Regions from separate parts of the Paenibacillus sp. GL_099_B genome, predicted to be linked through region 4. Evidence: riboswitches for the same ligand, from Rfam matches in the RefSeq annotation. Region 4 holds a riboswitch; each other region holds the start of a gene.
The links. A riboswitch is a leader RNA that binds a small molecule or an ion and turns the genes downstream of it on or off. The one in region 4 is predicted to bind thiamine pyrophosphate.
Positions count from the first base shown of each region.

Region 1: another riboswitch for thiamine pyrophosphate. It lies ahead of thiC (phosphomethylpyrimidine synthase ThiC); the one in region 4 lies ahead of AC3ITG_RS02220 (ABC transporter substrate-binding protein).
Region 2: another riboswitch for thiamine pyrophosphate. It lies ahead of AC3ITG_RS04525 (ABC transporter ATP-binding protein); the one in region 4 lies ahead of AC3ITG_RS02220 (ABC transporter substrate-binding protein).
Region 3: another riboswitch for thiamine pyrophosphate. It lies ahead of tenA (thiaminase II); the one in region 4 lies ahead of AC3ITG_RS02220 (ABC transporter substrate-binding protein).

Region 1 is NZ_CM174430.1:718,059-721,175, reverse strand. It holds gene thiC (phosphomethylpyrimidine synthase ThiC) at 1-1,185, opposite strand, end outside; TPP riboswitch at 1,549-1,662, opposite strand; gene AC3ITG_RS03430 (IclR family transcriptional regulator) at 1,782-2,525, opposite strand; gene AC3ITG_RS03425 (alpha/beta hydrolase) at 2,884-3,117, shown strand, end outside.
Region 2 is NZ_CM174430.1:967,580-970,696, forward strand. It holds gene AC3ITG_RS04520 (ABC transporter permease) at 1-438, opposite strand, end outside; gene AC3ITG_RS04525 (ABC transporter ATP-binding protein) at 425-1,192, opposite strand; TPP riboswitch at 1,369-1,471, opposite strand; gene hisC (histidinol-phosphate transaminase) at 1,577-2,698, opposite strand; gene AC3ITG_RS04535 (ATP-binding cassette domain-containing protein) at 2,723-3,117, opposite strand, start outside.
Region 3 is NZ_CM174430.1:3,148,323-3,151,439, forward strand. It holds gene AC3ITG_RS14520 (NAD(P)/FAD-dependent oxidoreductase) at 1-923, shown strand, start outside; gene AC3ITG_RS14525 (hypothetical protein) at 932-1,222, shown strand; TPP riboswitch at 1,269-1,367, shown strand; gene tenA (thiaminase II) at 1,485-2,156, shown strand; gene AC3ITG_RS14535 (GNAT family N-acetyltransferase) at 2,200-2,733, shown strand; gene AC3ITG_RS14540 (TetR/AcrR family transcriptional regulator) at 2,783-3,117, shown strand, end outside.
Region 4 is NZ_CM174430.1:454,732-457,848, reverse strand. It holds gene AC3ITG_RS02225 (NAD-dependent epimerase/dehydratase family protein) at 1-745, shown strand, start outside; TPP riboswitch at 891-1,003, shown strand; gene AC3ITG_RS02220 (ABC transporter substrate-binding protein) at 1,225-2,265, shown strand; gene AC3ITG_RS02215 (thiamine-binding protein) at 2,485-2,775, shown strand; gene AC3ITG_RS02210 (ABC transporter permease) at 2,775-3,117, shown strand, end outside.

The sequences.
Region 1 (3,117 bases), 260 kb from region 4:
CACATCATGCTTCCAGGCGATTTGTGTTAGTTCACCAAGTGTAGCCAGTTCCGCCATCTGGGCTTCATCATTGGCATCGTAGATGCTTCCTGGGCGCAGTCCATCTCCGAGAGAAAATGCCACGTCATACCTTTTCATAATCTCGCAGATTTCTTCAAAATGGGTATACAAAAAATTCTCATGATGATGCGCAAGGCACCATGCTGCCATGATGGACCCGCCCCGTGACACAATGCCCGTCATACGTTTGGCTGTCAGCGGAATATAACGCAGCAGCACGCCTGCATGGATCGTAAAGTAGTCCACACCCTGCTCTGCCTGCTCTATGAGCGTGTCACGATACAACTCCCAGGTCAGTGCTTCGGCTTCCCCATTGACCTTCTCCAGCGCCTGATAGAGCGGTACTGTTCCAATCGGTACAGGTGAATTGCGGATGATCCATTCGCGGGTCGTATGAATGTCCTTGCCTGTAGAAAGATCCATCACCGTATCCGATCCCCAGCGTACCGCCCAAGTCATCTTCTCCACCTCTTCCTCGATGGAGGAAGATACCGCCGAGTTTCCGATGTTAGCATTGATCTTCACATGAAAATGACGTCCGATCAGCATCGGCTCACTCTCCGGGTGATTGATGTTTGACGGCAGGATGGCCCTGCCACTCGCCAGCTCCTGCCGCACAAACTCCGGTTCCACACCCTCACGAATGGCGGCGAACTCCATCTCCGGCGTGATCATCCCCTGCCGTGCATAATGCATCTGGGTCACGCTGCGCCCTGCCTGTCCTCGTAATGGTTTACCGCGCAAGCCCGGATACTCCTCGGCTCCAGCTCGCTTTCCTCCAGGTTTTAATCCGTTATCCTCTGGTTTTACCGTTCGACCCTGGTAGGCTTCAACATCTTCACGCTCCGTAATCCAGCGGGTACGCAGCGCTGGCAGACCTGCCCGGATATCGGCATGAAATCCGGGATCAGTCATGGGCCCGCTCGTATCGTAGACACGCAGCGGTTCGTTATGCTCCACTCCTTGAGGAGTATTGGTGTCATGAAGGGCAATTTCACGCTCCGGTACAGCAATATCCGGTCGTGAGCCATGAATGTATACTTTGCGGCTGCCCGGGAAGGGCTGAACCCGTCCTGTCGTACCTTTTTCCTCTGCCAACTGCTGATCCTGCTTGTCCTGTCCCATCGTTCGGTTTCCTGTGCTCATCGCTCTTGTCTCCTCCTCATTGGTGATTGCCTGGATTGAAATGCTTGCGCACGAGTCCAAATCATACACAACATAGAAAAAGAAAGAGCGACCCTACGACAGAAAACAGGGACATACACTTCAAGTAATACAGACATTCGAGGCAAAAGATATCCACCCCAATGCTCGCCAATAGCTCCCAGCTCTTTATCCAAAAGCAGCTCCGACACCGGCTTTCGCCTGTTTACTGTATAAAAAAAGCCGGTTCCCAAGGGAACCGGCTTATGTCCATCACCAATAACGAACCTTATTCAGGCTCCATAACGGAGTCCATCCATAAGTCACATCATATGGTGTTCGTGGTCGTATCGCCGATTACTTCCCTACGCTGGTATGATCCAGATCAGGTGCAAAGGGTCCAGAATCTCATGCGATTCCGTCTCAGTCCGGACAATTCGGACTCCCCCAGTAACGTTAACAAGTTGCAGCATCTAGGCCGCAGATTCATATTCAATTAAGCTGACCCCATTGGGCCGTCCATTACAGAGTAGCGCAACCGAATCATAAAAACAACCTTTAAATTCCAGAAAATAAGATCAGGATAACATAAGTCCCATCTGCGTAGCAGCTTCCTTCAGCACAGGTGCGTATTCATGCAACGTCTCCTGCGATAGGCGACTAACAGGCCCGGATACCGACAGGGCAGCTGCGATGTTGCCTTTCCGATCCATGATGGGAACAGATACTGCGGCGGCTCCTGGTTCACGTTCCTCATAACTTGTTGCGTAGCCATATTCCAGAATGTCTTTCATCTGTGCCAAATATACTTTGGGATCGATAAATACCGGCCATTCCGGTCCATTCATCAGATCTTCGCGGTCCTCTTCGGTGGCAAAAGCCATCAGCACTTTGCTAGACGCTCCCACGGATAGCGGAAGTCTGACGCCCACCGGAGCTACACGACGAATCGCCTGATCACTCTGCACAGCTTGAATTCGAATCCGCTCACTGCCGTCACGCAGATATAAACTCACGGTTTCGCCCAGTCGATCTCTCAGCCGCTCCATCGCAGGAAGGAGCAAAATGGCCGGATCATCGCTGCGAGACATATGGGCAGACAGTTCCCAGATGCGTATGCCAAGCCGGTACTTCTCGGTGGCTGCATCCCGGATCACGAACCCCTTGTCCTCCAAAGTAGCCATCAGACGATGGACTGTACTTTTGTGCAGACCGATCTGGCTGGCAATTTCCGTGAGTCCCAGATCACTGCGGGTTGTAAAACACAATAATATATCCAGCGCCCGTTCTACAGCCCGGACGGTTAACTTTCGGTCTTCCATGGCAAGTTGCCCTCCTCATGTTTCATCACATGAAACTTGGTTACATAAATTATATGAGAAACGGTCTCATCTGTAAACCAAAAAGCGCCATTTGGAATAGGGATATTTGTAAATATTTTCTTTTTATAAATTAGAATCCCCTGCATTTTGCACCCTAAGGAAATGTTACCCATATATCTTCAAAACTATATAACAATTGCGTAACAAATGGCCTCAATCAATTGACTTTGACTATATTGGAACATACGATAAAGATATATTAAATTAAGATTTCGCTTCATAAGTAGTCAGAAAAATCATTTATCCGCTCTGTTCGTCTCGTTGTTATCTTCATTTGATTTTTAAAGGAGGGGCAATCATGTATCCGACATCCCAGAGCGAAGCCCCGCTGCAAACGAAAGTGTCAGATCTGCCTTCTTCGTTATCACCGAGGCTGATCCGGTTCAAACATATTGTCGTGGCGTTGTTGCTCTCCGTTATATTTTTTCTGCTCTTTTGTTTCATTGCACTACACGGTTATATTGCTTGGGTATTATCCAATCCAACTGTAGCGCCTGTATTCTCCAATCCCATGCAGGCGAAGAACATGAAG
Region 2 (3,117 bases), 510 kb from region 4:
GAAAAATGCGATCAAGAATACCACCGCGACTTTACTCCACAAGGTGTAGCCAAACCAAAGGATGAAGACGGGGGACAGGGCAATCAGTGGGATCGTCTGACTGATCACGATGAAGGGATATAACGCTTTTTCAATCGACCGATTCATATGCATACCAGTTGCAAATACAATTCCGGCACCAATGGACAAGCCAAAACCAACGATAACCTCCATCAAGGTAGCGGGCAGATGTGTAGCCAACAGGAGGCGGCGATATTCATACAGCGAACTGGCAATCGCCGTCGGGGCTGGAATGATGAAGGAAGGCACCCATCCCATACGCACAATCCACTCCCAGATGACAAGCAGCAAGATCATGAGCAAAAGAAACAGACCATAACGGGCAAGCCAACCTCTTACGCTATCCTTCATGCTGTCTCTCAAGTTACCGTCTCGCATGCAATTGTTCCTCCAGTAGTCGTCTCATCTGGACGAGAGCCGGTTCGTAGATCATGTCCGAATGTCTTGGACGTGGCAAAGGTACCGTCAGATCCTGCAGCTGTTGACCTTGGCCCCCCGGAGTTAACAGGATAATCCGATCACTGAGCAGCAGGGCTTCTTCAATGTCATGTGTGATGAACAACACGGTTTTGCCAAGGCCTTCCCATAGCTCCAGCAGCCAGCGATGCATCTCCCGTTTGGTCAGGGCATCGAGTGCGCCGAATGGTTCATCCAGCAGCATGAGTTGGCCACCTGTCAGCAAAGTACGAAGCAGCGCGACACGCTGGCGCATGCCACCTGACAGCTCGTCCGGGTAAGCATGCGCGTGGCCGGATAAGCCAAATCTGTCGAGGCCAGCCAGGATATCTGCTCGAATCCTTACCTTATCCTGCCGACCTGCAGCAAGTTCAGAGGGGAGCATGCAATTTTCCATGACGGTTCTCCAGGGTAACAGGAGGTCCTTTTGTGGCATGTAGGCCACCTGCCCCAGTCGCTTTCCTTCTTGAACCCAAGGAATTTCAATGGTTCCGTGTGTTGGCTCAAGCAAGCCTGCCAGCAGCTTGAAAAGGGTACTTTTACCGGAGCCGCTGGAACCGATGAGCGAGACAAATTCGCCTTTGGCTACACGCATCGACACATTGGAGAGCACGGGGGAATCCCTTTTTCCCGGGAAAGCGTAGCTCATGTTGTGAATGGTTATATCGTTATCCATCTCGTTCCGTCCCCCCTTGTTATTCATAATTCAACTTCAAACCGCGGGATCTTTAATTACACCTTCTGATCTGCTCGCAGAACGCGAAAAAGACCCACCCATTTCCGGAGAAATGAGTGGGTCTGTAAGTTCAATTCACATTAAATTTCATCATCAACATGAAAAAATCCGCTTACTGAGAGGCCGCTCCACTTCCCTCCGCTGGTATGATCCAGATCAGGTTCAAAGGGTCCGAATCGTTCGATTCGTCTCAGCCGCAAGGCTCCCCTAGTGCAATGTTTAAGATATGCAGTTGTGTGTTCAGCATATATCACATGCAAGTGGAATGTAAAGAGGGCGGCTTAAAAGAAGTGTGCGTAATGTGACTTGAGAAAGTAACCTATTCTAATCGTTTGAATGTAACAGTGAATCAAGCTCACCGATCAGACGGACAATCTGCGCAGGTGTACCAATCGTAATCCGAAGCCAGGTAGGCATACCGAATTCGGCACCGCCGCGGACAGAGATGCCTCTGTTCAACAATTCTTTGGTAATCGGGCCACTATCCTGTAACAGATCAACCATGATGAAATTCGTTTCGGAAGGGATGTAGGGTAATTTCCACTGATCAAAGGACTGAATTAAAGTTTCCCGTCCCTGACGATTGTAGTGCAGGCAATGAGAGACAAATTCATGATCATCCAGGCTGGCCGAAGCAGCGGTTTGGGAAGTGGCTGTCAGACTGATGGGCAGCTTGACCCGGTTAATGCCTTCAATGATGCTTTCATTCCCGATGCCATATCCAATTCGCAGGCCGGCAAGTCCATATATTTTGGAGAAGGTCCGCAAAATAATCAGATTATTGTACTGCTCCAGCAGCTTAACCGTATCAGGGTAATCTTCACTTTCCGCAAATTCATAATACGCTTCGTCCAGGACAACCACAACATGGGAGGGAACATGTTCGAGTAAACCAAGTAAGGCATCTGCCGTGAAAATGGTTCCGGTCGGATTATTCGGATTGCACAGCCAGATGATTCGGGTAGAAGCATTGATCCGTTGCCGGAATTGCTCCAGGTCCAGTGAATGGTTGACCAAAGGCACTTCATGAATGACCCCGCCTGCCAGCAGCGTAGCGCCCTTATACCAGTTAAAGGAGGGCACCGGAATGAGTGATTCCTCGCCGGGATTAAGATAGGCTTGGGCGGTAAGGGTTAGGAGTTCGAATGATCCACTGCCAAATACCAGTTGGGAGGTACGCACACCCAGTCGCTCCGCAAGTTTGTCACGCAGCAATTGGCTGGAGCCGTCGGGGTATTGAGCCAAAAGATCGGAACCCAGCGATCTGACTGCATCCGCAGCCAGGGGAGAAGAACCAAACGGATTCTCGTTCGCTGCAAGTCGATCCACACTTTCCAGTCCCAGCTCCCGCCGGATTTGTTCCATGGATTTGGCAGGCGTATAAGCCGGAATTTGATTTAACAGGTCTTTAACAGGAGGAGAGGGTACGGGTGAAAGGGATTGCATAATCATGCCTTCTTTCCAGTGGAATTAGATCGAGAATGATATCTGTTTCTGGGCAATCTGCTGTGCTGTCTCTTGTTGAGGAGTCAGCAACCGATTCAGAATCAGGTTTTCAAAATGAGCAAACCCGCTATCCCGAACGCGTGGCCGCTCCAGCGTAATTCGGGTATCCATCGTTATATGACCATCTTCGATTAACAGCACCCTGTCTGCCAGCGCAACCGCCTCACTGACATCATGAGTGACCAGAATGACGGTCAGGCCTTCTTCTACCCACAAGCGTTCGATTAATTGCTGCATCTCAATTTGGGTTAATGCATCCAGTGCACCCAGCGGTTCATCCAGCAGCAGTAAGCGTGGATGACTTGCGAGTGCCCGTGCCAAGGCGACACGTTGTTTTTGTCCGCCAGATAATACCCCCG
Region 3 (3,117 bases), 2.7 Mb from region 4:
CCGGATTGATTGAAGAACTCAAGAGCGAAGGGGAAACAGAGACAGGTTACGCTCAAGTGGGTGCTCTTAGTATTCATACGGATGTGGAGAAAATCAACAAGATGCAGGAGCGGGCACACCTTCGTAAAGAAGATGCACCGGAGATTGCTGATATTACTCGTCTGGATGCAAAAGAAACCCATGAGCGTTTTCCTCTTCTGGAGGAAAATGTTCAGTCAGTCTACATCAGTGGTGCTGCGCGTATCGATGGACGTGCACTGCGTGATGCCTTAATCCGATCCGCACAACGAAATGGAGCGGTCCTGATGGATGGGGAAGCGACACTTCAATATGAATCGGACCGAGTAACTGGAGTGGTTGTTGACGGTAAAGTCATATCGGCTGACGAGGTTATTGTGTGTGCCGGCGCTTGGGCTAATGAACTGTTGAAGCCCTTGGGCATTGATTTTAAGGTTCACTATCAGAAGGCGCAAATTATGCATTTGCAGGTTCATGATCGAGAAGACACTGGTAACTGGCCTGTGGTCATACCTCCTTCGGATCAATATCTGTTAGCCTTTGATCAACAGAAGATTGTGATCGGGGCGACTCACGAAAATGATATTGAAGGATATGATACAAGAGTAACCGCAGGCGGAATGCAGGAAATTTTGAATAAAGGATTGGAACTAGCTCCCGGTTTAGCTGATAGCACGTTTCTGGAAGTAAGAGTAGGCTTCCGTCCTTTTACACCGGGTTTTCTTCCGGTTATGGGTGCTGTTCCTGGTTGGAATGGCTTGATCACAGCCAACGGGCTTGGAGCGTCCGGTCTAACGATGGGGCCTTTTATTGGAAGTCAACTGGCCAAGTTGGCTCTTGGTATAGATTTGGATATCGATATTCAGCCATATGATCTTGGAAAAGCAATGGATGATCAGAAATGAGGTGAACCATGACGTATTCACAGCGCTTAACTCACGGCAACTCATCAGACATTATTTATCTGGAGCACCAAATTGGCATCGCCGAGGAGGAATTGGCAAAAGCCGAGGAAGAGCGGCGGACATACGAATCGGATTTAGATCAGTTAAGGACATCTCCAGCGTATCGTTCAACTTCTGCAACGAACATCTCGAATGAGCATAAATTGGTGGATGAGTTAAACAAGGTGCAAAGTATGATTAAGACCATCCGCACCCGACTTAAGAACTTGCAAGAAGATTTAGGGGAACTTGAAGATTAATAGGAATGGTTTGACATTTGGAAAAACACATGTTGTAATAAGCCTGAGCTATTTGCAGGGGGACTGTTCGCAGTTGAGAAGGTTAAAACCTGACCCTTTGAACCTGTTAGTTAATACTGACGTAGGGAGCAAATGACATGTACTCATGTTATTTTGCCCTTGCCGAAAATAGGACAAGGGCTTTTTGGTTTGCTTTTGGACAGGACGCGATAGCTTGATTTGAAGCTGGGACATTATGATTTTAATAAAAGGAGAAATGATCATGTCATTTTCAAGAACGTTAAAAGATAAGTCCATAACCGTATGGGAAGATGGATACAACCATCCCTTTTTACACGAAATGGGGAAAGGCACACTGGATCAGGAAGCGTTTAAGTTTTATCTTCTTCAGGACTATACATATCTGATTGAATATGCGAAGATTTTTGCCATGGGTGCGGTGAAGGCGACAGATGAAAAACTGATGACGAACTTTACGGTGATTCAACACGCTATTCTATACGAAGAAATGGATTTGCATCGAAATTACATGAATGAATTTGGGATTACGCTGGATGAAAATCATGCTGTCAAACCATCTCTTTACAACAAGGCCTATACGTCGAATATGATGAGTGTTGCACAAACAGGTGGGGTTGCCGAAATCATCGCCGTCATTTTCCCTTGTGCGTGGACGTATTACGACTATGCCACAAGATTAAAAGAACAATATCGAGATTCATTAGAGGGCAATTTCTATCAGACTTGGATCGAAAATTATGCAAGTGATGAATTCCGCGACTCATTCGAATGGTTCTATGATACACTGGATGCATTATGTGAACATAAAACAGAGCAGGAACTAGAGGCCATTGAAGACATATTCAGAAGAAGTGTTGAATTTGAATATCTGTTCTGGGATATGGCTTATAAAAGGCAACTCTCGTATTTCTGATGAATGAAATCTACTACAACCAGAGACAAGGATGAACATACAGATGGGCAATCATGGGGAACGCATCTATTTACGATTTTTGAACGTGGAGGACGCGGCATCACTGCTGGATTTGCAGTTCCGTAACCGGGCTGTTTTCGAAGAAATATCGGCAAGTGAACGATTGGAGACATTCTATACATTGGAGGGTCAGGTCGCTCTTCTTGAAGGTTGGAACAAGGCCAGGGAAGAAGAGAAACGTTACTCTTTCGGGATCTTCATGAACAATACGCATCAGCTCATTGGGGAGATTTCTCTGTTCGAACTTGAACTGGATTCCACAGCCAAATGGATTGTTGGTTATGTGCTTGATCAAGTGCAGAATGGCAAGGGATACATGAGTGAAGCCCTTCGGCTAGCACTGGATTTTGCCATGAATGAAGCGGGAATAAAACGAGTGGAGGCAGGCGCACTGCCCGACAATGCCGGATCGATTCGAGTGTTACGTAAAGCTGGCTTCCAGGAGACGGGCCACCAAAATATTAAAATCAGGGGAATAGGGAAGGAACATGTGATGTTTGCAGTGGATTTGCAGTAGATTATTAGATAGCGTAACGTGAACCACCTAAATCATCCAGGGGGAACTTATGAATAAACGGAAACAAATGTTATTGGACTCAGCGCTTGTGCTCTTTGAGAAACATGGAGTAACGAACACCTCCATACAAATGATCTTAGACAAGTCAGGTGTGTCCAAAGGAACATTTTATAAATTCTTTGGTTCCAAGGATGATTGTATTCTTGCTATTCTGGAGCAACGTGTACAGGAAGATATGATGATTCGCAAAGATTTGGAGAGCCAAAGCTATGCTTCCGATTTTGATTTACTGGTGGATCAGATTATGGTGCCGATGATTTTGCCAGAAAAAAAGCTTGTTGTGGAGCTATTCTGGACAGGCTTCTACTCTGGAGAATGCGATCT
Region 4 (3,117 bases):
AATTACCGGCGCAGCCGGAAAAATTGGACGTGACTTGTCCCAACACTTGTCAGAAGCATTTCACCTGCGACTTACGGATTTGAATATCGACAGACTGCATACGTATCAAGGGACAAGCCATGAGATTATGACACTGGATGTGACAGATCCTGAAGCCTGTCAGCACGCTTGCGAAGGCATGGATGTGGTTGTACATCTGGCGGGAGATCCTTCCCCGCATGCCGGATTCTATGAATCGTTGTTGGACATCAATATTAAGGGTACATTTAATGTATTCCGTGCAGCAAAGGACCAAGGTGTACGAAGAGTCATTCTGGCAAGCAGTGCACAGACGATCGAGGGGTATCCCATTGATGCTCAAGTCTATCCGGACATGCCGACACGCCCACGGAATTTGTACGGAGTTAGCAAATGTTTTGGTGAATCGCTCGCTTCCTATTTTGCGTATACCGAAGGTTTACAAAGTGTAGCAGTACGTATAGGTGCATATGATGATTTTCAACCAGATGGACCCGCACTGGAGGCAAGGGATATGAGCGCGTATATTAGTCCGGCTGACTTGTGTGATTTGATGTTCAAAGCAATTACAGCTACAGATCTGGAGCCCTTCACCATACTGCATGGGATCTCGAATAATCGGTTTAAACGATTGAATCTCGAAGCGACTCAGAAACAGGTAGGATATGACCCGAAATCCGATGCTTTTGCACTCAGTCAGATTTCCTTATATGATTCGCCACGATAATTATTGAAAATCACACATCTAGAGAGGTCGTTATACACATGTATAATGGCCTCTTTGATTCATTCATACGTCCCCCTATCCAGTTCCTGACTGGACATGCATGGGCCTCTGGCCTATAATTACACCTAGTAATGCCCGTAACTTCATAGTTTCCCAGGGGAGTCGGAATAGGCCGGCTGAGAGTGTATCCCACCAAGATACTGACCCTTAGACCTGATCTGGATCATGCCAGCGTAGGAATCGGAGTATATCGAATTGGCCCAGCCTCTTTGCTGAGTGCCACATCTCTAACGCCTGCACGCGTCCCGGATTAACGGGGCGCTTTTTTAATGTTCTTTTATATAGCCAGAGAGCTAAAAAAAGTGACGTCATCCGGATCATAGCTAGTATAAATCTGCTGATTTATGCAAGAAGCTTGGATATGAAGCCAAGGAGTACCCCGCGCCACTGGCCGGACAACATGAAGGAGAGAAATGAAGATGAGATGGCGTAAAATGATGGGCCTAATGCTCTTGTGCGTACTACTAGTGGCTGTGGCCGCATGTGGCGGCAAAGAAGCTGCACCTTCAGGAGAAAATGGCAGCAGCAACACCGAAAACAGCAATGAAGGTGACAACGCAGCCCTCAAAGACATTAAAGTGGTGCTGGACTGGACACCAAATACGAATCATACCGGCCTGTATGCGGCCGTAGATCAAGGTTTTTACAAAGCCGAAGGCTTAAATGTCGAGATTGTACAGCCAGGTGCCGGAGGCGCGGATACGATGGTAGCTTCGAACGAAGTGCCTTTTGGCGTAAGTTATCAGGAGAGTGTAACCCAGGCCCGCACACAGGGCGTACCGCTCGTGTCCATCGCTGCAGTCATTCAGCATAACACGTCCGGATTTGCCGCTCCGGCGGATCGGAACATCAAATCTCCCAAAGATTTTGAAGGCAAAACCTATGGTGGCTGGGGCTCCCCGGTAGAAGAAGCTGTGATGCAGTCCATTATGGAAGGCGAAGGCGCCGATGTATCCAAAGTAAAAAATATTAGCATGGGCGATGCAGACTTCTTCACCGCTGTGAAACGCGATATCGACTTTGCCTGGATTTTCTACGCATGGACGGGCATTGAAGCCGAACTGCGCGGCGAACCGATCGACATGCTATATGTGAAGGATTATTCCGAAGCATTGGACTACTACACACCTGTACTTGTTACCAATGAAAAGACGATTCAGAACGATCCCGAGCTGGTTAAAGCGTTCTTGAAAGCGACTTCCGAAGGATATCAATACGCGATTGAACATCCCGAAGACGCTGCCAACATTCTGATCAAGGCCGTACCGGATCTGGATAAGGATCTTGTACTCGCAAGCCAAAAGTGGCTGAGTCCAAAATATCAGGATGACGCACCGCGCTGGGGTGAGCAAAAGCAGGAAGTATGGCAGAACTACACGGATTGGATGTTTAGCAAAAAGCTGCTCGATGAGCAGGTAGATGTATCCAAAGCATATACAAACGAATTTCTACCCCAATAAAAATTGTTTGAGTTTAACTTTTTTTTACACCAGAACGAAGAGTGCAGAACCCATCTGAAGAAGCGAAGCGCTCACCTTTATCCCCGGATTTCCTCCGTTAAAATTCGTTAAAGAAATCCGGGGATAACAGTGATCGGAAGAGGGTACTGCAATCGAAGTGGTAAAGTGTAAAGCTGGTTTAAATCATGCAATTTAACTCGAAAGGAAAAGTGATCTTTCATGGCAAGCACACTACTTAGCATTCAAGTCATTCCCAAAACGCCAAATGGCGAAAATTCCTATCCTTATGTTGATCGTGCGATTGAAGTTATTCAGCAGTCCGGCTTGAAATATCAGGTTAATCCTCTGGATACCACGATGGAGGGAGAACTGGAGGAACTGCTGGAGGTTGTCCGCAAAATGCACGAAGTTCTCGTGGAAGCCGGCAGTCCGAGCATCATCTCACAGATCAAGATCGCCCATAGCCCAAGCGGCTTCAGCATGGACACCCTAACGGAGAAATATCGCTAATGCATGCCTATTGGAAAAGCGTATGGCCGCCCTTTGTGGCGGTTATTCTCTTTATAGCGATATGGCAGGGAGCCGTCTCCCTGTTCCATATTGAGAAATGGATGCTGCCTGCGCCTTCGGACATCGCCCATGAAGCAGCGTCCCAGGCCGAGCGACTTGGCATGCATGCATGGGCAACAATCCAGCTGACATTGATAGGGTTTGCAGCAGGTACGCTCGTGGGATTACTGATTGCGATGGTGCTGCATTTGATTCCATTTTTGAAATCTGCACTCTATCCATTACTTATTCTTAGTCAAAATATACCGACCATTGCGCTTGCTCCACTCTTGCTGATCTGGT